Regions from separate parts of the Streptomyces tubbatahanensis genome, predicted to be linked through region 1. Evidence: riboswitches for the same ligand, from Rfam matches in the RefSeq annotation. Region 1 holds a riboswitch; each other region holds the start of a gene.
The links. A riboswitch is a leader RNA that binds a small molecule or an ion and turns the genes downstream of it on or off. The one in region 1 is predicted to bind cobalamin.
Positions count from the first base shown of each region.

Region 1 (5,686 bases):
GCTCAACGGCACCCGGTGGATCGTCATGCTGGCGCACACCGTGCTGGTGACCGCGTTCGCCTACCAGTCGGTGTCGGCGGCGCTGGCCAGGCTCGACCCCGCCTACGCGCAGGCTGCCGCCTCGCTGGGAGCGCGCCCCTGGTACGTGCTGTGGCGGGTGAAGCTGCCGTTGCTGCTGCCGTCGCTGACGGCGGCGGCCGGGCTGTGCTTCGCCCTGTCGATGGGGGAGCTGAGCGCCACGATGATGCTCTACCCGCCCGACTGGATGCCGCTGCCCGTGCAGATCTTCGCCGCCACCGACCGGGGCTCCCTCTTCACCGGCTCCGCGCTCGCGGTGGTGCTGATGGCGGCCACCTCGCTGGTGCTCCTCGCCGTCTCCCGTATCCGTACGAGGGCCTCCTACCGCTGAGGACCGGCAGGTCCCGTCGGCCTCCCGAGCCTCGCCCCGCTGTCTCTCCGCTCTTCGAAAGGTGCGCATGCCCATGTCCCCGCACATCCGCTTGTCCCGGTACGCCCCGGCGGTGCTCGTGCTGCCGCTGACCGCGCTGACGCTCTCCGGTTGCGGGGGCACGGGGTCGGCCGCAGCGGGCGACGACAAGGTCGTCACCGTCTACAGCGCCGACGGCCTCAAGGGCGAGAGGGGCAACGGCTGGTACGACGAGCAGTTCGAGGCGTTCGAGCGCGAGACCGGTATCACGGTCAAGTACGTCGAGGGCGGCTCCGGCGAGATGGTGCAGCGCACCGAACGGGAGAAGAACAACACCCAGGCGGACGTCCTGGTCACCCTCCCCCCGTTCATCCAGCAGGCCGACAGCAAGGGCCTGCTGCGCGGGTACGCGCCCGAGGGCGCCGCGCACATCCCCGAGTCGGAGCGCCCTGCCGACGGCCACTACACGCCCCTGGTCAACAACTACTTCGGGTTCATCCACAACACCGAGAAGCTGCCGAAGCCGCCCGAGACCTGGGACGAGCTGCTGTCGAAGAAATACGAGGGCAAGCTGCAGTACTCGACACCGGGCGTGGCCGGTGACGGGACGGCGCTGCTCATCAAGGCGATCCACGACTTCGGCGACCGGAAGCGGGCGATGGACTACCTGGGCGCGCTCCAGAAGAACAACGTCGGCCCCTCCTCCTCGACCAGCAAGCTCGCCCCGAAAGTGGACAAGGGGGAGCTGCTGGTCGCCAACGGCGACGTGCAGATGAACTACGCGCAGGCCGAGACCATGCCGCACCTCGGCATCTTCTTCCCCGCCGCGAAGAAGGGCGCCAAGCCCACCACGTTCGCGTTGCCCTACACGGCGGGCCTGGTCAAGGGCGGCCCGCACACGGAGAACGGCGAGAAGCTGCTGGACTTCCTCCTCGGCGAGCGGCCCCAGCGCGAGGTCTCCTCCGTCGGCGGCGGCTTCACCGTGCGCGACGACATCGAGGCGCGGGACGACCAGGCCGAGGAGCTGGCAGCGCTGATGAAGGGGGTCGAGGTCTTCCGCCCGGACTGGGAGGAGGTGGCAGGCGACCTCGACTCCTACCTCTCCGGCTGGAAGCGGGCCACCGGCAGCTGACGGCGAGCCGCGCCGCCACAGCGCCCCTGACCACCGCGTGAAGGTCACGGCTGACCTGCACCGGCCGCTGCGGTTACGCTGAGCGCGGCGGCCGGTTCCCGTACACCGTGGTACGTCCCACACCGCCGCCCTGACCACCACGACCCGGCAGGAGCCCACCCGTGGCAGAGCGCAAGCCCATCGAGTCCTGGCTCACCGACATGGACGGTGTGCTGATGCACGAGGGGATCCCGGTCCCCGGCGCCGACTCCTTCATCAAGCGGCTCAAGGAGTCGGGGCGTCCGTTCCTGGTGCTCACCAACAACTCGATGTACACCCCGAGGGACCTGCACGCGCGGCTGGCCCGCATCGGCCTCGACGTGCCGACGGAGAACATCTGGACCTCGGCACTGGCCACCGCGCAGTTCCTCGACGACCAGCGGCCCGGCGGCACCGCCTACGTGATAGGAGAGGCCGGGCTGACCACGGCGCTGCACGACATCGGGTACGTGCTCTCCGACGCCGACCCCGACTACGTGGTACTGGGGGAGACCCGCACCTACAGCTTCGAGGCCCTCACCCGCGCCATCCGGCTGATCAACGACGGGGCGCGGTTCATCGCCACCAACCCCGACGAGACCGGCCCCTCGGCGGAGGGCGCACTGCCCGCCACCGGATCCGTGGCCGCGCTCATCACCAAGGCGACGGGAGCGCACCCCTACTTCGTCGGCAAGCCCAACCCGCTGATGATGCGGGCCGGGCTCAACGCGATCGGTGCCCACTCTGAGACCAGCGCCATGATCGGCGACCGCATGGACACCGACGTCCGCGCCGGCATGGAGGCGGGCCTGGAGACCTTCCTCGTGCTGACGGGGCTGACCCGGCCCGACGAGATCGAGCGGTACCCGTTCCGGGCCTCCAGCGTCGTCAACTCGATCGCGGACCTGGTCGAGCGGGTCTGAGAACCGGCGGGGCACCACGGGGCGAGCGGTGCCCCGCCGGTCCGTCACACGCTGCCCGGGCGCCGCCGGGGCAGCGGGGCCGCGAACAGGGCGCCGAGAACACCCCACAGCACCAGATGCGCGCCCAGCGACAGCACGCGGAAGTCCCACAGCAGGGTGGCCGGCACCGGTACGGCGTCGGGGTTGTCCGGCAGCAGGAAGAGCGCGGCCAAGGTGGCGACCACCGCGGCGGCCGCCGCCGACTGGCGCACGGGCAGCCCCCGTCCCGAGCGGCCGAGCCGCAGGTGCACCTGGTGGGCGAGCACCATGCCGAGCACGCCGATGACGAGCGCGGCCAGCCACAGCGCCTGCCGTTCGGTGACGGTGCCGCCGTCGCCCACCCCCGGCGGGTTGGCCGGGTAGCGGAGCGCGGGCAGCAGAGACAGGGCGAGCAACCCGGCCCCCGCCACCCCCATGGAGCGCTGCCAGCCGCGGCCGTCGCCCGGGGGCGCGGCCCGGTGGACGAGCGCGTAGGCGACCGTGAAGAACACGCCGATCGCCAGCCCCGCCACCACGGCGGTCACCAGGAGCCCCAGGTGCTGGGTGCCCCGGCTGAAGAGCTCCTCCGCCTCGCCGGCGTGGGAGTGGGCGTGGCCCGCGTGCCCGGCGGCCTCGGTGGCCGAGCGCTGCTCCTCCAGCCGGATCGCGCGGTCCATCAGCGGTTCGGCCAGCACGAGGGAGAACAGCCCCGAGGCGAGCCCGGCGAGCCCGCCGGCCGCGAGGCCGCGGCCGAGCAGGGGCAGCAGGGGATAGGGAGTCGTCTGAGCGGAGACGGACATGAGAAGCGGTACCCCCGTCTCGTCAGTGGCAGGGGGCGCCGAACAGATGGCGGCCGTCGTGGGAGAACTCGTGCAGGTACGAGCCGGTGGCCGAGACGAGGTTGCCGTTGTCGACGAAGACGGCGTAGAGCGCGAGCAGTGCGACGATCGCGGCGGCGGCCACGATGAGCCAGTCCCGGGTCCTGACCGTCGCCGGGTGCGCGGCGGCGGCCTCGGGCGCGGTGGCCGTGCCGACGGTGTGCGGGGACATCCGCATGCCTCCTTCTGGGGTTTCCACGCCCCATCGGTGGTCAGGCGACAGGTCAGTTCCTGACTCCCGTACGGGCGCGCTTCGCCGCGTACGGACACAGTGGCGGGACCGTCCCGGAGTCGCACCGGGTTCCTGCGCACTGTCGCCTCGGTAGTTTTGCCGCTCAGGAGGCTCCCAGCCCGCATGTGCACTGTCAATAAGGGCTCCGTCACACCCCGTGGCGACCGTGCGGGCAACCAGCGGTTCCTGCCCGGCTGTTGAGTTATCCACAGGCCAACTGCGGGCGGTGACCCCTGTGGCACGATGAGGCGACGAACCGGGGGACCAAGGGGGAGTGGATGTACGGCAGTCACGGTCGCCGGCCGCCGCGTGGGACGCGCGTCCGGCGTGGCGCCGCCACCCGGCGCGGTGCGCGGGCAGTGGCCGCTGCGCTCGCCGGCGCGGCACTGCTGCTGGCGGGCTGCTCCTCCAGCGACGGGCGCGGCGGCGACTCCGGCTCCTCGAAGCCCTCGCCCACCATCGAGCAGCGCCCCAGGTCCCAGGCGCCCTACTGGGTGGACCCGGAGTCGAACGCCGCACGCCAGGCCGCCGCCTACGAGCGGGACGGGAAGGCGGCCGAGGCCGCCGGGATGAAGAAGATCGCCGCGCAGCCGGTGGCGGAGTGGATCGGCACCGAAGAGCCGCGCCGCCAGACCGAACGGGTCACCAAGGCCGCCGCCGAGGCGGACCGCGGCGCGCTGCTCGTCCTCTACAACGTGCCCCACCGCGACTGCGGGCAGTACAGCAAGGGCGGCGCGAAGGACGCGGCGGCCTACCGCACGTGGCTGGACGCCGTCGTCGCCGGCATCGGTGACAGAGCCGCCACGGTGATCGTCGAACCGGACGCCCTCGCCCACGTGGTGGCCGAGGGCTGCACCCCGGCCGCGTTCCACGACGAGCGCTACCGGCTGCTGGCCGAGGCCGTCACCGCCCTCAAGCGCCTGCCCGGCACCACGGTCTACCTCGACGCGGGCAACCCCGACTGGATACGCGACGCCGGCGCCCTCGTCGAGCCGCTGAACCGGGCGGGCATCGCCGAGGCCGACGGCTTCTCGCTGAACGTGTCCAACTACCAGACGACGGCCTCGAACATCGCCTACGGCAAGCAGCTGTCCCCCAAGGTCGGCAACAAGCCCTTCGTCATCGACACCAGCCGCAACGGCAACGGACCACTGGAGGGCGCGCACGCGGACGAGGAGGCGTGGTGCAACCCGCCGGGCCGCGCCCTGGGCGAGGCGCCGACGGTCAAGACGGGCCATGAGCTGGTGGACGCCTACCTGTGGATCAAGCGCCCGGGCGAGTCCGACGGCGAGTGCAAGGGCGGGCCCGCGGCCGGCCGGTGGTGGCCGGCCTACGCCCTCCAGCTGGCCCGCAACGCCAAGGAGTGACCGCTGGCCCGCAACGCCAGGGACTGACCCAGGGAGGCCGCGCCGCCTACTCCGGATCCTGGCCTGTGACCGTGGCGTGCGCGGCGGTCGGGTCCACTTCCACCTTGATCCAGCGCGCCTTGGAGGGGATCCCGTCGTCGTCCACGGCGAAGACCATCCACCATCCCGGGGTGACCAGAGACGGATCGTCGGGGATGGTCGTCGTCACCTTGCCGTCGCCCGACCTGGTCATCTTCAGCGCGACCGACGACTGCTCCACGTTCGTCACGTGCGTGAACGACCCGGGCCGCACGAGGCGGAGCTTGCTGAGCGAGTCGGCGTCCTCGCTCCGGAAGGAGACGCGGTCGCCGACCTCCACCGTTCTGCGGCTGCCCCCGACGTCCCCGAGGTCGGGCTGCTTCTTGCCCTTGTGCAGGTAGGGGGGCGTGTAGATCTCGATGCGCTGGTCGAACTGGCCCGGCTTGGTGTTGGCCTTGTCGGCGTAGAGCGAGTCGGAACCGAAGGTCATCACGCGGCCATCCGGCAGCAGCAGGCCGCCCGAGTGGTAGTTGCGGCCGACGAGGGGCGCGGCGGCCTCCTCGTACGCGTTGGCCTTCGGGTCGTAGAGCGCGGCCTTGAGCACGTTGCTGTCGCTCTTGCCGCGGTACTGGCCCGAGCCGTTGGTGGTCAGCACCGTGTCGTCGGGCAGGAT
Region 1 is NZ_CP093846.1:2,844,567-2,850,252, reverse strand. Features, by position in the region: gene MMF93_RS12265 (ABC transporter permease subunit) at 1-409, shown strand, start outside; gene MMF93_RS12260 (2-aminoethylphosphonate ABC transporter substrate-binding protein) at 483-1,559, shown strand; gene MMF93_RS12255 (HAD-IIA family hydrolase) at 1,721-2,500, shown strand; gene MMF93_RS12250 (CbtA family protein) at 2,545-3,318, opposite strand; gene MMF93_RS12245 (CbtB domain-containing protein) at 3,341-3,568, opposite strand; cobalamin riboswitch at 3,602-3,726, opposite strand; gene MMF93_RS12240 (glycoside hydrolase family 6 protein) at 3,907-4,995, shown strand; gene glxA (radical copper oxidase GlxA) at 5,042-5,686, opposite strand, start outside.

Region 2 (5,686 bases), 1.2 Mb from region 1:
CGGCGTCGGCCAGCTCCTCCGCACGGTCGCAGAAGCGCACCACCACGCCCGGCTCGGCCGCCAGCGCGTCCACGTCGGTGAAGTTCGACATCAGCGGCACCGCGAGCACCGCGACCCGCAGCACGTCGGCACCGTGCGGAGCCGCGACGGAGGAGTCCCGTACAGCGCCCCGCAGGGAGACCCGCAGGCCGTCCTCCTCGTCGATGCCCAGACCGTGCCGGAACGGCAGCACCCCGAGCGTCGGCCGTCCCGTCAGGCCGCGCAGCATCTCCAGACCCGGCTCAAGCAGGGTCACATCGCCGCGGAACTTGTTCACCAGGTAGCCTGCGACCAGCTCCTGGTCCTCGGGGGCCAGCAGCGCCGTCGTACCGAACAAGGAGGCGAAGACGCCGCCCCTGTCGATGTCGCCGACCACCACGACCGGCAGCCGGCACGCCCGTGCCAGGCCCATGTTGACGATGTCGCTGCGCCGCAGGTTGATCTCGGCCGGACTGCCCGCGCCCTCGCAGACGACCGCGTCATGGGTACGCCGCAGCTCCTCCAGGCAGCCCGCCACCGTCTCCAGCAGCTCCTCGCGCCGCCCGAACCGCACGCCCCGGCCCTCGCCTGTGTGCCGGCCGAAGTAGCCCTGCGCTGACATCTCGCCCACCGGCTTGCCCAGCAGCACGACCTGGCTGGTGCGGTCGCCGCCCGGCTTCAACAGCACCGGGTTCATCAGCGCGCTCGGCTCCGTGCGGGCCGCCGCCGCCTGCATGGCCTGCGCCCGGCCGATCTCGGCGCCGTCGAGCGTGACGTAGGAGTTCAGCGACATGTTCTGCGCCTTGAACGGCGCCACGCGCAGCCCCTTGCGGGCCAGCCAGCGGCAGATGCCCGCCGTCACCACGCTCTTGCCCGCGTCCGAGGTCGTCCCCGCGACCAGCAGTCCGCCCCCATCGTTCACCGTGCGCCTCCCGCGCTCCCGGCGCCCCGGGGGCGCCGCGTCGTCCCACTCGCCCCGCCTCGTGCCGCGCCGACCGTGCCTCGTGCCGCGTCGACCGTGCCTCGTGCCGCGTCGACCGTGCCTCGTGCCGCGTCGACCGTGCCTCGCGCCGCACCGACCGCGCAGCAGACCGCCAGCGCCAGCACGCCGACGCGGCGGGACAACCGCACCGCCCGCTCGATGTCGGCCGTCCGCGCCCGAGCGCCGGGCCCGTTGAGGACGGGACGGTGCTCGACGCGCCCGCCGTAGGAGAGCGTCCCGCCGAGCCGCACACCGAGCGCCCCGGCGAACGACGCCTCGACCGGACCCGCGTTGGGGCTCGGATGCCGGTGCGCGTCCGACCGCCACGCGCGCAGCGCGCCGCGCGGGTTCGGCCCGGCCACGGCGGCCAGCACGGCGGTCAGCCGCGCCCCCGGCCAGCCCGCGGCGTCGTCCAGCCGGGCGGCGGCCCAGCCGAACCTGCGGTGGCGCGGCGAGCGGTGACCGACCATCGCGTCCAGCGTGTTGACCGCCCGGAAACCCAGCATCCCGGGCACGCCCGCCAACGCCCCCCACACCAGGGCGCCGACCACGGCGTCCGAGGTGTTCTCCGCGACGGACTCGACGACCGCGCGCGCCACGCCCTGCGCGTCGAGCCCCTGCGGATCGCGGCCGCACAGCGCGGGCAGCCGCTCGCGGGCCAGCTCGAGATCACCGGCCTCCAGCGCCGCGGCCACGGCGCGCGCCTCCCGCGTGAGGGACGTACCACCGAGCACGGCCCACGTGGCGGCGGCAGTCACCACGACGGCCCGAACCGTCGACCCCCCTGCCGCCCGCGACTCGCTGCCCGCGTCGACCCCGGAGAGCGCGCCCGCGCCGGGCTCGGCGAGTGTGCCCGCGCCCCTGCCGGCTGCGGGGGCCGCCGCAGCCGTGCTCACGTGTCCCACCGCGAGCGCGCCGCCCGCGCACAGCGCCACGTACAGCGCTCCCACGCCGCGGTGGTCGCGCCACATCCGTCGCTCCAGTGCGCCCGCGGCCCGGCCGAAGGCCGCGACGGGGTGGCCGCGTCGCGGATCGCCGAGCAGCGCGTCGATGAGGAATCCGGCGACGGCCCCACCGGCCTGGACGCCCACGGTCCGCTTCACGCGAGGGGCCCGGCGCACACATCCACGACGACGGAGGGTTCTGCCCCGCAGGGGGCGCATACGGCAGCGCGGCCACGCATGGCGGTGTCCTCACTCAGGGTCCTCGCCCTGGCTCGACTCGACCGGCGGCGAGAGTCTCCTGGCTCCCGGATCCGCGCCACCCCGCCTTCCAGCCCGCAGGGGCCGTGGCGTCGCTGGGATGGCGCTCCCCGGTGACAGTGGCGGGACCGCGCCGGATTCGCACCGGCTTCCTCTCCATGCCGCCGTTTGGGCACCGGCAGTCCACCACGCCCGACTGACCCCGTCAACTCGCCCTTGACCTGCGACGGGAGAGTGTGTGATCCCCCACGCCCACGTCGTCGGCCCGCCGCCGGCGCCGGGGCGGCGCCCGAAGCGAAGCGCCCCCGGCGCTGATTCCCGGGGGCGCTCGGAGCGGATCGGTGTGCCGGATTTCGGGGCGGGCCGGGGCGGGCCGGGGCAGGTCTGGGGGGGGGGGGGGGGGGGGGGGGGGGAGGAGGGGTTACGCCGCGATCAGGTAGATGCCGTACGCCACCGCCGCCAGGCACAGCGCGTAGCAGGCGTACGCGCCGGTGCGGGCGAGCGTGGTGGGTCCGGCACCGCCGGTGCGCGGGGAGTTGGTGACGATGCCGAGGGTGAAGACGCCGACGAGTCCGACGGTCGCCAGCAGGCTGACGCCGAAGACCTGGCCGAGGGCGGCCCAGTCGATGTTCATGCGGTCACTCTTTCTGGCCGGAGGCCCGGCCGGCGGGCTCGGAGTGCTGCCCAGTTCGAGGGGCTACTGCCCTGTTCGGGGCTCAGGAGATGCTGCCAGCGGAGGCGGGGCGGCTCGGGGCGGCAGCGGGTGGTTCACCGGGGAGCTGCTCGCCCGCGTCCGGCAGGGAGGCGGCCGACGCGGCGGATCCCGCGCCCACGCCCGCCGGGGCCGGGGGAGGGGAGACGGCGCGTACGGCGGTGGTGACCACCCCCGCGGGCTCCGGCTCCGGCTCCGGGGACGGCGCCGGCATGGCGGCCTCCGTCGCGGGCTCGACCTCGTTGACGTTGGTGTGGTCCACCGGTGTGCGGCGGGAGCGGACCCAGATGGCGCCGCAGATCGCCAGGGTGAGGACGGCGACCGCCGCGACGCCCCAGTCGCCCTGCTCGGCCAGCAGCGCGGCGCCCGCCGCGACGAGCCCTGCCGCCGGGAGGGTGAGCGCCCAGCCGACGACCATGCGGCCCGCCGTGCCCCAGCGGACCACGCCGCCCTTGCGGCCGAGTCCCGAGCCCATCACGGCGCCGGAGCACACGTGGGTGGTCGAGAGGGAGAAGCCGATGTGCGAGGAGGCCAGGATGGTGGCCGCCGCGCTCGTCTGGGCGGCGAAGCCCTGCGGGGGCTGGATGTCGGTGATGCCCTTGCCCATGGTGCGGATGATGCGCCACCCGCCCAGGTAGGTGCCCAGCGCGATGGCCATGCCCGCCGAGGCGATGACCCACACGGGCGGGTTCGAGCCGGGGGCCAGGGCGCCGCCGGTGACCAGCGCGAGGGTGATGACGCCCATGGTCTTCTGCGCGTCGTTGGTGCCGTGCGCCAGGGAGACCAGCGCGGCGGAGGTGATCTGCCCGGCGCGGTAGCCCTTGGCGGTCTGCCCCTCGTCGGCGTTGCGGGCGAGGCGGTAGGTGACCCGGGTGGCGCACACGGAGGCGACGCCGGCGACCAGCGGTGCGGCGAGCGCGGGGATGAGCACCTTCATGACGACGACGTCGCCGTTGACCGCGCCCGTGCCGACCGCCGCGACCGTCGCCCCGAGCAGGCCGCCCATCAGCGCGTGGGAGGAGCTGGAGGGGAGTCCGGCGAGCCAGGTCAGCAGGTTCCAGATGATCGCGCCCACCAGCCCGGCGAAGATCACTTCGGGCTTGATGCCGGAACCTTCATCGATGATTCCCGAGGAGATGGTCTTGGCCACCTCGACGGACAGGAACGCGCCGAGGAGGTTGAGGACCGCGGACATGGCCACCGCCGCGCGGGGAGCCAGGGCCCCGGTGGAGATGGTGGTGGCCATGGCGTTGGCCGTGTCGTGGAAGCCGTTCGTGAAGTCGAACACCAAGGCCGTGACGATCACGATCCCGATGAGAAGCGTGATGTGTTCCATTCACCAGGCACAATCAGTTCGAGGGGCAGTAACGCCGTGAACGTAAGGACGGCGAGTGAACAGAAGGTGAACTGGGGCGGGCGTCGAGGTGTCACCCCCTGACGACATTTGTGTGTTCCAGGTCACACCGTGTTCCGGTGGGTCTGTCAGTGCAACACGACACCCCGGCCAGGGCGCCGACGGCACCGACCGCACCCCCTCGGGCACCCGCCGTTACCCCGCACGGACGTCACCCTCCCGGCCCGGCCCACTGGTTTGCCCCGGCGTCTCGCGTCAACCTGGAGAGGATGCGTCTGCGAACCGCGGCACTGGCCGCGACCACCGTGCTCGGCACCGGCGCGGCCGCTTTGGCGGCCGGACGGTACGCCGCCGACGTCGCGCTGCGCCCCGTGCGTGCCCGCGGTGAATCCGCCGGCAGGCCCACCGCCGGGTTCGAGGGCACCAGGCTGACCGTACAGTCGCACGACGACGGCCGGATCGCCGTCACCCGCTCGCTGGCCGCCGGGCTCCCGGGGATCTACGGCCTGACCGGCCGTGGCACCCACGCCGTCGTCGGCCCCGTCATGGAGGACGAGACGGCCGCGCGGTCCAGACCGCACACGGTCGTCCGCGAGCTGCGGCGGGTCAGCCGCGGCCGGCTGAGCACCGGCGCGACCGTCCGCCTCACCCCGCAGGTGCACGTCGGCGACCCCGGGGAGGCGCTGGGCCTGGAGTACACCGACGTGCGCATCCCCGGCGAGCTCGGGCAGCTGCCCGCCTGGTTCGTCCCCGGCGCCCGCGGCAGCTGGGTGATCACCGTGCACGGTCTGGGCGCCACCCGCGAGCACCCCATGACGCTGTTCCCCTTCTACGTGAGCCGGCGGATGCCGGTGCTCGGCATCGGCTACCGCGGCGACCCCGGTGCGCCCCCCTGCCCCGACGGCATCGGCCACCTGGGCAACTCCGAGTGGCGTGACCTGGACGCGGCGATCCGCTACGCCGTCGAGCACGGGGCCGCGCGGGTGATCCTGCACGGCTGGTCGAGCGGGGCCACGATGGCGCTGCACGCCGCAGCGCACTCCCCGCTGCGCGAATGTGTGGCAGGCCTCGTCCTGGACTCGCCCGTCCTGGACTGGCAGCACACCGTCCGCGCGCTGGCGTCTTCGCACGGCACCCCCAGGGCGCTGCTGCCACTCGTCGTGCGGGCCGTCCAGGGCCGGGCCGGGCTGCCCGAGGACCGGGAAGCGCCGCTGGTGGACCCGGCCAAGCTGACGGTGCCGACACTGCTGCTGCACGGCCCGGCCGACACCATCGCCCCCTGGGAGAGCTCCCGCGAGCTCGCGGCCCGCCGCGAGCGGCTCGTCTCCCTGCACCGCGTCCCGTACGCCCCGCACGCGGCGATGTGGAACGCCGACCCCCACGGGTACGAGGAGAAGCTGCGCCGCTTCCTGACGCCC
Region 2 is NZ_CP093846.1:1,670,307-1,675,992, reverse strand. Features, by position in the region: gene MMF93_RS07250 (cobyric acid synthase) at 1-940, opposite strand, end outside; gene MMF93_RS07245 (cobalamin biosynthesis protein) at 937-2,091, opposite strand; cobalamin riboswitch at 2,237-2,356, opposite strand; gene MMF93_RS07240 (hypothetical protein) at 2,624-2,836, opposite strand; gene MMF93_RS07235 (inorganic phosphate transporter) at 2,919-4,250, opposite strand; gene MMF93_RS07230 (alpha/beta hydrolase family protein) at 4,538-5,686, shown strand, end outside.
Region 2: linked by a shared signal. The riboswitch ahead of MMF93_RS07245 (cobalamin biosynthesis protein) and the one ahead of MMF93_RS12245 (CbtB domain-containing protein) in region 1 are both predicted to bind cobalamin.

Region 3 (5,686 bases), 2.3 Mb from region 1:
ACTGGCAGGCCTCGCAGGACTCGGGGTTTTCCAGGGAGCAGGCGACGGCCTCGTCGGCCGCCGCGGGGGTGGGCGCGGGCACGGGGACGGCGCTGGTCCCGGCCGCCTGCGCGATGCGGGTCGCCGGGCGCGAGCGCAGGTAGTACGTGGTCTTGATGCCGCTCTTCCACGCGTAGGCGTACATGGAGCTGAGCTTTCCGATGGTGGGGGAGGACAGGAACAGGTTCAGCGACTGGCTCTGGTCCAGGTAGGGCGTGCGGGCGGCGGCCATGTCGATGAGGGCGCGCTGGGGGATCTCCCAGGCGGTGCGGTAGAGCGCGCGCACGGGCTCGGGCACCCAGTCCAGGTCCTGGACGGAGCCGTTCGCCTGACGCAGTGCCTCGCGGGCGCGCGCGTCCCACAGCCCGTGCCGCTTGAGCTCCGCCACCAGGTAGGCGTTCACCTGGAGGAACTCTCCGCTGAGCGTCTCGCGTTTGAAGAGGTTGGAGACCTGCGGCTCGATGCACTCGTAGACGCCGGCGATGGAGGCGATGGTCGCGGTCGGTGCGATGGCCAGCAGCAGGGAGTTGCGCATGCCGGTGCGGGCGATGCGTGCGCGCAGGGCGCTCCACCGCTCGGGCCAGGCCTGGCTCTCGCGCGCTTCGGGGTAGTGGTCGGGGTGGAGGGTGCCGCGCGCGGTGCGGGTCAGCTCCCAGTCGGGCAGCGGCCCGTGGCGTTCGGCCAGTTCGGCGGACGTCTCGTAGGCGGCGAGCATGATGCGCTCGGCGATCCTGGTGGACAGCTCGCGGGCCGCTGGCGAGTCGAACGGCAGCCCGAGCCGGAAGAAGACGTCCTGGAGCCCCATCACGCCCAGGCCCACGGGGCGCCAGCGGGAGTTGGACCCCGAGGCCTGTTCGGTCGGGTAGTAGTTGATGTCCACCACGCGGTCGAGGAAGGTGACGGCCGTACGCACGGTGGCGTCCAGCCGCTCCCAGTCCATCAGCCCGTCCTCGCCCAGGTGCGCGGCCAGGTTGACGGAGCCCAGGTTGCACACGGCGGTCTGGTCGTCGTCGGTGACCTCCAGGATCTCCGTGCACAGGTTCGAGGAGTGCACGACGCGGCCCGGGGTGCCCGTCTGGTTGGCGGTGCGGTTGGAGGTGTCCTTGAAGGTCATCCAGCCGTTGCCGGTCTGCGCGAGGGTACGCATCATCGCGCCGTACAGCTGCCGTGCGGGCACCTGCTTCAGGGCGCGCCCGTCGGCCTCCGCCGCGCGGTAGGCGGCGTCGAACTCCTCGCCCCACAGGTCGGTCAGCTCGGGCACGTCGGAGGGGGAGAAGAGCGACCAGTCCTCGTCCGCCTCGACGCGGCGCATGAACGCGTCGGGGATCCAGTGCGCCAGGTTGAGGTTGTGGGTGCGGCGCGCGTCCTCACCGGTGTTGTCGCGCAGCTCGAGGAACTCCTCGATGTCCGCGTGCCAGGTCTCCAGGTAGACGCAGGCGGCTCCCTTGCGCCGGCCGCCCTGGTTGACCGCGGCGACCGAGGCGTCGAGGGTCCGCAGGAACGGCACGATGCCGTTCGAGTGCCCGTTGGTGCCGCGGATCAGCGCGCCCCGCGAGCGGATGCGGGAGAAGGGCAGGCCGATGCCGCCCGCGTGCTTGGAGAGCCTGGCCACCTGGTGGTAGCGCTCGTAGAGCGAGTCCAGTTCGTCCTTGGGGGAGTCCAGCAGGTAGCAGGAGGACATCTGGGGGTGGCGGGTGCCGGAGTTGAAGAGCGTGGGGGAGGAGGGCAGGTAGTCCAGGGAGCACAGCAGCCGGTAGAAGGTGCCGACCTCGGCGAGCGCCGCAGCCGTCTCGTCCGCCGCCAGCCCGCAGGCCACGCGCAGGAAGAAGTGCTGCGGGGTCTCGATCGCGCGCCGGGTGGTGGGGTGGCGCAGCAGGTAGCGGGAGTGGACGGTGCGCAGCCCGAAGTAGCCGAACCTGTCGTCGGCGCCGTCCGCGACCGCCTCGTCGACCAGCGCGTCGAGGTGTGCGGCGTGCGCCGCGACGAAGGCGTGCGTGCGGTCCGCGATCAAACCCTGGGCGTGGCCGAGCGCGACCGAGGCGGAGAAGGAGGTGACGCCCTCGGCCGCGGTCTCCTCGCGGATGGCGCGTGTGAGCAGCCGGGCGGCCAGCCGCGCGTACGAAGGGTCCGCGCCGATGGACCCCGCGGCGGCCTCGATGGCCAGGTCCCGCAGGTCGGCCGCGGTCGCGGAGGGGGCGCGCCCGCGCAGCGCCGCAGCGAGCACGGGGGCGGGGTCGGCGTCGGCCAGGTCCGCGGTCAGGGCGGTGAGGGTGTCGCCCAGTTCCGCGGCGGGGCCGTCCTGCGCGCCGGGTACGGGAGCGGTTCCGTCCTGTCCGGTGGGCCCGCCGGTGGGCCGCTCCTGGCCGGGCGGCTGCTCCTGGCTGGGTGACGGGGCGGTGGGGGCGATGGTCACGCGGTGCTCTCCCTCGCTGCTCGTGCTCGTGGCAGGGCGGGGCGCGGGGAGCGCGCAGGCGTTCGGGCATGCCGCACTCCGTCCGCCGGCCCAGTCCACGAGACCCGGACGTTCCTCGATGCCGCCGCCGGCAGGTGATCGGACTCGCGGGGCAGCGCTGAGCTGCTCCGCACACCGTTGCGGGACAGTCCCGGACTCGCACCGGGTTCCCCTGCGTCAGTGGCGACGGCCGTGAGGGAGCATACATGTTGTGGCCGCTGTGGCGTGAACCCCCATATCTTGTGTCGTGCTTACCGTGGTTGGCTCACAGCGTCAGGCCGTACGTCCACAGGCTCATTCCCTCGATCGGGTACCAGTCGCGCTCGGGCGTCCGGGCGAAGCCGAGCCGCTCGTAGAGCCGGTGCGCCGCGGCCATGCGCGGATGGGTGGACAGCACCAGCCCGCGCAGGCCCAGTGCGCGGGCCCGCTCCACGCACGCGGTCACCAGCGCCTCGCCCACCCCGCGGCCCCGCGCGCGCTCGGCCACGGCGAGCATCCGGAACTCGCCTTCGCCCTCGCCCGCCCGCTCCGCGTAGGGGCCCAGGGCTCCGACGAAGGTGACCGAACCGACCAGCGTGCCCGCGCCGTCCTCGGCGACCAGCAGGTCCGCGTGGGCGGCGCGGCCCGCGGCGTCGCGCAGGGTCGTCAGATACGGGTCGTCCTCGCCGAAGTCCAGCAGCCCCCCGTCGAGGTAGGCACGCGCGACCAACTCCCCGGCCGCCGCGTACTCCGCGGGCCGCGCCGCCCTGACCGTGATGCCCAACGGCCCCTTCGCGGTGCCGGTCGGGCCGCTCGCTCCGGTCGCCCCGGGTGCGGCGCCGGCTGTGCTCGTCGTGAAGTCCATGGCCGCCATCATGCGCCGACGCGCCGACACCCGTCCCGGAAATTTCCCGGGACGGGTGTCGGTCGGCGGTGGCGTACGCCGGTGCGGGAGGACGTCAGTTGGCCGCGCCGGCCTCCACCCTGGGATCCTCGCCCTTGCCGTCGTCGGTGCGGCCCTCGTCGGTGCGGCCCTGACCGGTGCGGCTCGCGCCGGAGTCGTGCGCCGTGCTGCCGGCGGCCTGCGCGGCGCCGTCACCGGCCTCGGTGGCGTCGGCCGTGTAGTCCTCGGGACGGGTCTCATCGACGCCGTCCGGGGCCCGCAGCGCGCGCAGTACGACCGTTCCGACGACGGTCACGGCCACGTTCAGCACGAACGCCGTCACACCGATGTAGCCCGTCTCCCCGATGCCGGGGATCACGTCGTTGCTGCCGCCGAAGTGCTGCTGCGTCGGGCTGGCCACGCCGTACGCCGCCAGCGTGCCGTACACCATGCCGACGGCCCAGCCCGCCAGCAGCGCCCAGCGGTGGAACCAGCGGGTGAACAGGCCGCCGACGAGCGCGGGGAAGGTCTGCAGGATCCAGATGCCGCCCAGCAGCTGGAAGTTGATGGCCACGGTCTTGTCCATGCCGAGGACGAAGACGAGGGCACCGACCTTCACCAGCAGGGAGACCAGCTTGGAGACCTTGGTCTCCTGCTCGGCTGTCGCGTCCGGCTTGAGGAAGTCCTTGTAGATGTTGCGGGTGAACAGGTTGGCCGCCGCGATGGACATGATGGCGGCGGGCACCAGCGCGCCGATCCCGATGGCGGCGAAGGCGACACCGGTGAACCAGTCGGGGAACATGTCCTCGAAAAGCTGCGGAATGGCCAGCTGCCCGTTGTCCACCTTGGTGCCCGCGGCGATCGCCATGAAGCCCAGCAGCGCGAGGAAGCCGAGCATCAGCGAGTACAGCGGCAGAATCGTGGTGTTGCGCCGGATCACGTTGCGGTTCTTGCCGGAAAGCGTCGCGGTGATCGAGTGCGGATACATGAACAGCGCGAGCGCGGAGCCGATGGCGAGCGTGGCGTACGCCCACTGGGCGTTCTCGCCGCTGGCCAGTTCCCCGCGCGGTTTTCCGGTCGCCGGATTCTCCTGTGCCAGCGCGTCGCCGGCCTTGGCGAAGATGTCGTCGAAGCCGCCGAGTTTGATGGGGATGTAGATGATGGCGACGGCGATGACGATATAGATGAGCGCGTCTTTGACGAACGCGATGAGCGCGGGGGCGCGCAGCCCCGAGGAGTAGGTGTAGGCGGCCAGTACGCCGAAGGCGATGAGCAGCGGCAGGTCCTTGATGAACCAGTTGGTCGATTCCGAACCGCCGACGCCCATCACGTCCAGTACGGCCTGGATGCCCACCAGCTGGAGCGCGATGTAGGGCATCGTCGCCAGGATGCCGGTCAGCGCGACGGCGAGCGAGAGCCCCTTGGAGCCGAACCTGCCGCGTACGAAGTCGGAGGTCGTGACGTATCCGTGCCGGTGCGAGACGGACCACAGGCGGGGTAGGAAGGTGAAGATCAGCGGGTAGACGAGAATGGTGTACGGCACCGCGAAGAATCCGGAGGCGCCGGCCGCGTAGATCGCCGCGGGAACGGCGACGAACGTGTAGGCGGTGTAGAGGTCACCGCCGAGCAGGAACCAGGTGATCCAGGTGCCGAAACTGCGTCCGCCCAGGCCCCATTCGTCGAGGCTGTTCTCGTTCGCGGCCTTGCGCCAGCGGGCGGCGCGGAATCCCATCACCGTGACGAGTACGAAGAAGAAGATGAAGACGGCGAGTGCGACGCCGTTGACGTCCTTCATCGGGCCTCACCGCTTTCGGCGGCGGCCTCGGCGACGGTCTCGGCGGCGGCCCGGCGCGCCCCGGCCTGTTCCCGCCGCACGATGCGGTAGGCGACCATCGTGAGCACGGCCGATATCAGCACCCACAGCATCTGGTACCAGTAGAAGAACGGAACACCGATGAGGGTCGGCTCGATACGGGCGTAGGAGTCGACCCACAGAATGCCGACGAAGGGCGCGAAAAGGCACAGGCCCGCCACGACGCGTGCGGGGGTGATGGCCGGGCGTCTCTTTCCGGCGTCCTGGGGTGGTGCGGACATGCGGCGGGCTCCGTCCTCGCTCAGAGATCATGCAATGTGCACGCAACCTAGGCGAGCCTCCGGCCCACGTCACGGCCCGTCCGTATAGCGGACATGACACCGTGCGCGTGACGCACCGGTCTCAGCGGCGGCAAAACCCCTCGCGTCTCAGCGGCAGCGACTACCCCTTCGCGTCTCAGCGGCAGCGAACCCCTTCGCGTCTCAGCAGCAGCGGAACCCCTCGCGCGGGTCGCCCTCGC
Region 3 is NZ_CP093846.1:5,131,453-5,137,138, forward strand. Features, by position in the region: gene MMF93_RS22160 (ribonucleoside-diphosphate reductase subunit alpha) at 1-2,452, opposite strand, end outside; cobalamin riboswitch at 2,565-2,702, opposite strand; gene MMF93_RS22165 (GNAT family N-acetyltransferase) at 2,757-3,254, opposite strand; gene mctP (monocarboxylate uptake permease MctP) at 3,430-5,148, opposite strand; gene MMF93_RS22175 (DUF3311 domain-containing protein) at 5,145-5,447, opposite strand; gene MMF93_RS22180 (YbdD/YjiX family protein) at 5,649-5,686, opposite strand, start outside.
Region 3: linked by a shared signal. The riboswitch ahead of MMF93_RS22160 (ribonucleoside-diphosphate reductase subunit alpha) and the one ahead of MMF93_RS12245 (CbtB domain-containing protein) in region 1 are both predicted to bind cobalamin.

Region 4 (5,686 bases), 740 kb from region 1:
CGGGTCGAGGCCCTTGTCGGCGCAGAGCGCGGGCAGTTCGGTCAGTGCGGTGTGCTCGAACTGCTGGAGGCGGGAGGTCAGCAGGTCGTTGACCGCCTCGGCCGACTCCTGGGTGGTGCAGTCCAGGAACGTCTCCAGGACGAGGACGCCGTTGGACAGCTCGCCCTCGTCCCCGATCTCGCGCTCGTAGGAGAACAGGTCGTTGCGCAGGTGGACGGCGTCGGAGAAGGTGTCGCGCAGCACGCACAGCGGGCGGGATCCCGCGACGGCGGCGGGCACCTCGGCGTGCGCGGCGAACTCCACGAGCCCCGCCGACCAGGGGGCGCCGCCGACCTTGCGGCGCATCTCGATGTACTCGACCGGGTTCGGCACCCGGCCGATGTTGATGTTGGACAGCTCCCACAGCGACTCGTTGAGCAGGTTCTCGGTGCTCACGGCGAACCGGGCGCGCCAGTCACGGGACATCGACGGCACGGTGCGCGCCCACAGGTCGGCCAGCCCGGCCTCGACCGGGTTGGTGGCCTCGGGCACCGCCGCGGTGTCCTCCAGCGGCATGAACAGCGGGAGCCGGTCCAGGTACGCCTTGCCGCCCGCGCGGTCCTGGGTGCGCTTGAACATCTCCAGGAAGTGGTCGTCGAAGAAGAAGACCCACACGTACCAGTCGGTGACCAGCGCCAGGTCGTCCTCGCTCGCGTCCGGGTGCGTGTAGGCGCACAGCAGCGCGTAGTCGTGCGCGTCCAGGTCCGCGGTGTCCCATACCCCGGAGCCCTCCAGCATCCCCTGCCGCGCCGCCCACTCGCGGGAGTGGGCCCGTGCCGCTTCCAGGTGCGGGTTGAGGCGGGCCGGGTACGGCACGTAGAAGTCGGGCAGTTCGAAGGGTTGCGACAACGTCCGGTCCCCCAGTCGCTCGATTGGCTGGCGGACTTGGCCTACCCGGGGCGAAGCGATCGACATCCTTTTTCACCCGGACGTGGGACACGGCGCGGACAGTGCCGTGACGAGGCTGTCGAACAAATCCCGTGGTGGGCGGGGAGGTTGGGCTGCTAGGTTCGCGAACGTGGCGAAGCTGAATCAGATCATCGCAGTCGAGAAGGGCGTCAAGTCCAAGGTGGCCCAGGACCTGGCGCAGGCGCAGCACGGGCTGGGGAAGCCGCAGATGCTCGCCGGTATCTCGCGTACGTACCAGCCCAAGGACGAAGAGGGCGAGCAGCTTCCGCCGGAGTCGACGCGGGTGCAGGTCAAGGCCGAGGATGTGCTGAAGGAAACGGCGAAGATCCTCACGCGGCTGTTCGACGTGACGGCGACGAAGGACTGGTCGAACCTCACGGCCCGCGCGGACATCGCCGTCGACGGGCGCACCGTGCTCGCCGAGGTGCCGGTCTCCTACCTGCTCTTCCTGGAGAAGCAGCTCGGCGAACTGGGCACCTTCCTGCGCAGGCTGCCCGTGCTGGACGGCGCGGAGGCCTGGGAGCGGGACCCGTCCACGGACTGGTGGAAGACCGAGCAGGTCCGTACGGTCCGTACCAAGAAGGTGCCGCGCAACCACGTGAAGGCGGAGGCCACCGAGAAGCACCCGGCCCAGGTCGAGGTCTACTACGAGGACATCCCCGTCGGGTACTGGACGACGGTCAAGTACTCCGGCGCCCTTCCCGCGCGGCGCGTCAACGAGCTGCTGGAGCGGCTGGAGAAGCTCTCCGCCGCGGTGAAGTTCGCCCGCGAGGAGGCCAACGCCACGGAGGTGACCGACCAGCGCGTCGGAGACGCCGTCTTCGGCTACCTCTTCTCCTGAGCACTTCTCCTGACCGCTCAGGTGTGCCGAGCGCGCACCGACACCCTCAGACTCCCCGGGCAAAGATTCAGACTCTTGCCGCCCGGGGTGCGCCAGGAGCGCAAAGCTGAAACTGAAGCTGATGTGTGAACCCCCGGCGGCACTGCCACAGTCAGGCCCCGGTCAGTCTCAACCTCTCGCTCCACGCTCAGCATCGCCGTTCATCGTCCGGCAACCGGGGCGGTGACGACCTCGAGACGCCGGTTCGAACCCGGCCGGCCGTTCTTCGTGCGGCCGTGGTGGAGTGGCTCCACGCGAGGACATCGCCGAACGATCCGCCCATCAACCGCTGGGGACGTGCGAACGAACGGCACCCAGGACCCCGGGGCCGGGCAAAGCCCCGGGGTCCCTTCTGTCACTTCTCCCCCCTTCCTCCCCCTAGCGCCCCCTAGCACCCCCTAGCACCCCCTAGCTCCCCCTAGCTCCCCCTGACTCCGGTCCGCTGACCGCGTGGTACGTTGCAGCCGCCAGTCAAACCCTTGAACGGGTCAGGGAATCCGGTGCGAATCCGGAGCTGACGCGCAGCGGTGTGGGACTGGGGTGTGCACGAGGCCACTGGGGCGCGGTCCCTGGGAAGGCGCACACTCCGAGAGTCCCGAGTCCGAAAACCTGCTGGCACCCGCACTCCGGGACCTCGGAGGCGGTGGCACGCCGGGCTCCGCGACTGAGCCTTACGACGGAGAAGGACACAGCTGGCCATGCGCCGAACGCGCCGTGGGGCCCTGCGGGCCGCGGTTCCCGCCCTCGCCCTCACCCTCCTGCCGGCCGTCGCGGGCTGCGGAACGGCGCCCCCGCCGGGAACCGCCGCGGACAAGGCCGGGCAAGCGGGCTCTCCGCGCACCCTGCACAACTGCGGGCACGAGGTCGCCCTCAAGCACCGCCCCCAGCGCGCCGTCTCGCTCGACCAGGGCTCGACGGAGATCCTGCTGGCCCTCGGCCTCGCCGACCGCATGGCGGGCACCGGCACCTGGACCGACCCGGTGATGAAGGGGCTGGAGAAGGAGAACGCGAAGGTGGAGCGGCTGGCCGACGGCTACCCGGCCATGGAGAAGGTGCTCTCCGAAGAACCCGACCTGGTGACCGCCTCGTTCTCCGCCACCCTCGACAAGGGCGGGGTCGCCCCGCGGGAGAAGTTCGCCGGCCTGGGCGTGCCCACCTACCTCTCCCCCGCCGACTGCGCCAAGAAGTCCGGGTCGAACGGCGACGGAGCGCGCCGCGCGCCGCTGACCATGGACACCGTCTACGGCGAGGTCCGCGACCTGGCGAAGGCGTTCGGTGTCCAGGAGCGCGGTGAAAGGCTCGTCGCGGACCTCCGGGCCAGGATGCGGAAGGCTACGGAGGGCGTGGACGCGCACGGCACCTCCGTCATGTACTGGTTCGCCAACTCCGAGTCCCCCTACGTGGCCGGCTGCTGCGGGGCGCCGGGCGTCATCACGCGGGCGGTCGGCGCCGAGAACGCCTTCGCCGGCACGCACGACGAGTGGCCGCAGGTCGGCTGGGAGGCCGTGGCAGACCGCGACCCCGACGTCATCGTGCTGGGCGACCTGACCCGCGAGAACCAGACCGCCGAGACGGCGAAGGCCAAGATCGAGAAGCTGGAGTCCGACCCGGTCACCCGCCACATGACGGCGGTGCGCCACAAGCGGTACGTGCTGCTGCCAGGGGCGGCGATGAACCCCTCGATCCGCACCGTCGAGGGGGTGGAGAAGGTCGCACGCGGTCTGCGGGACCTCCACCTCACGGAGCACGCGAAGTGACCGCAGGGCCCATCCTGCGGTCGGCCGCGCCAGGTGCGGGGCGCTCCCGGCGGTGGACGCTCGCGCTGCGCAGCGGGCGGGGCACCGCCGTCGTGTGCGTGCTCGGGGTGGCGGCCTGCGCGGTGTCGGTCGCGCTGGTCATCACCGTCGGGCAGGCGGGGATCGGCGTGGCCGACGTGTGGCGCGTCGTCGTCGCGCGGCTGGGCGGAGCGGACGCCGGGCTCACCCCGATCCGCGAGGGCATCGTGTGGGAACTGCGGCTGCCGCGCGCGCTGCTGGCCGCCGTGTGCGGTGCCGGTCTCGGGCTGTGCGGTGCGGTGCTCCAGTCCTTGCTGCGCAACCCGCTCGCCGACCCGTTCGTGCTGGGCGTCTCCTCCGGCGCCTCGACGGGCGCGGTGAGCGTGGTCGTCCTCGGCGTCGGCGGCGGGGCGCTCTCCCTGTCGGCCGGCGCCTTCGCCGGCGCCGCCCTCTCCTTCGCGCTGGTGCTGCTGCTCGCGCACACCTCGGGCGGTACGACGGACCGCGTACTGCTGTCGGGTATCGCCGCCATGCAGCTCTTCTCGGCGCTGACCTCGCTGATCGTCTTCCTCTCCGCCGACGCCGAGCAGACCCGCGGGGTGCTGTTCTGGCTGCTGGGCTCGCTCGGTTCCGCGGGCTGGGGCGAGGTGGCCGTGGGCTGCGGGGCGCTGGCGCTCGCCCTGGTGGTGTGCCTGGCGCGGGCCCACGCGCTGGACGCCTTCGCCTTCGGGCCCGAGGCGGCGGCCGCGCTGGGTGTGCGGGTGCGGCGGCTGCGGCTGACGCTGCTGCTGGTGACAGCACTGCTGACGGCCGTCCTGGTCAGTTCGGCGGGCGCCATCGGCTTCGTCGGGCTGGTGCTGCCGCACGCGGCGCGCGCACTGACCGGGCCCGCACACCGGCGGCTGCTGCCGGTCACCGCGCTGCTGGGCGCCGTGTTCCTGGTCTGGGTGGACACCGCGGCGCGCACCCTGCTGGCCCCGCGCGAGCTGCCCGTCGGAGTGGCGACCTCGCTGCTCGGCGTGCCGGCTTTCGTGCTGATCCTGCACCGGGGGCGGCGCGGCCGCAGCACCCACGACGCGGCGGGGGCGGGCCTGTGAGCCTGAGCGCACAGAACGTCTCGTGGCGGGCCGGCGGACGGCTCGTCGTCGACGGGGTGAGCCTGGACCCGTGCCCCGGGCAGACCGTGGGGCTGCTGGGCCCCAACGGGTCGGGCAAGTCGACGCTGCTGCGGCTGCTGGCCGGCATCAGGGCCACCGCCTCCGGAGTGGTCGCCCTCGACGGCAGGCCGCTGCGCGAGGTCGGCCGCAAGGCCGTGGCGCGGCGGGTCGCGGTGGTCGAGCAGCACGCCGAGACGGGTGTCGAGCTGACCGTCGGGGACGTGGTGCGACTGGGCCGCATCCCGCACCCCGGCGCCTGGACGGGGCCACGGGCCGAGGACGAGGCGGCCGTACGGGAAGCGGTGGAGCGCACCCGGCTGGCCGACCGGCTCGACCAGCCCTGGCACAGCCTCTCGGGCGGCGAGCGGCAGCGGGTGCAGATCGCCCGCGCGCTGGCTCAGCGGCCGAGCGAGCTGCTGCTGGACGAGCCCACCAACCACCTGGACGTGCGCCACCAGTTGGAGCTGCTGGCCCTCGTCGCCCGCAGCCCGGTCACCAGTGTGGTCGCGCTGCACGATCTGAACCTGGCGGCGATGTTCTGCGACCACCTGGTGGTGCTGCGCCGGGGCCGGGTGGAGGCGGCGGGCCCGCCGGGCGAGGTGCTGACCCGGGAGCTGATCGCCCAGGTGTACGGGGTGCGCTCGGTGGTGACCGCCGAAGGCCCGGGCGGGCGGCCCTCGGTGCGGTTCCTGCCCGAGGAGGAGACGGAACCGGGGAACACTGCGGAGGAGGCCTCATGATCCGGACCAGACGGGCGGATACGGCACGCGCCGCGACCAGGCGGGCCGGTGCGGGACGCGCCGTGCGCGGGCTGCTCACCGCGCTGCTGCTGATACCGCTGGCCGCGTGCGGGAGCGGCACCCGTGCCGACGGCGCCACGGGCGAGGGCGCGCCCGAAGGGTTCCCTTACACGGTCACCAACTGCG
Region 4 is NZ_CP093846.1:2,108,560-2,114,245, forward strand. Features, by position in the region: gene MMF93_RS09085 (terpene synthase family protein) at 1-888, opposite strand, end outside; gene MMF93_RS09090 (DUF7873 family protein) at 1,058-1,789, shown strand; cobalamin riboswitch at 2,280-2,459, shown strand; gene MMF93_RS09095 (ABC transporter substrate-binding protein) at 2,527-3,585, shown strand; gene MMF93_RS09100 (FecCD family ABC transporter permease) at 3,651-4,700, shown strand; gene MMF93_RS09105 (ABC transporter ATP-binding protein) at 4,697-5,500, shown strand; gene MMF93_RS09110 (ABC transporter substrate-binding protein) at 5,497-5,686, shown strand, end outside.
Region 4: linked by a shared signal. The riboswitch ahead of MMF93_RS09095 (ABC transporter substrate-binding protein) and the one ahead of MMF93_RS12245 (CbtB domain-containing protein) in region 1 are both predicted to bind cobalamin.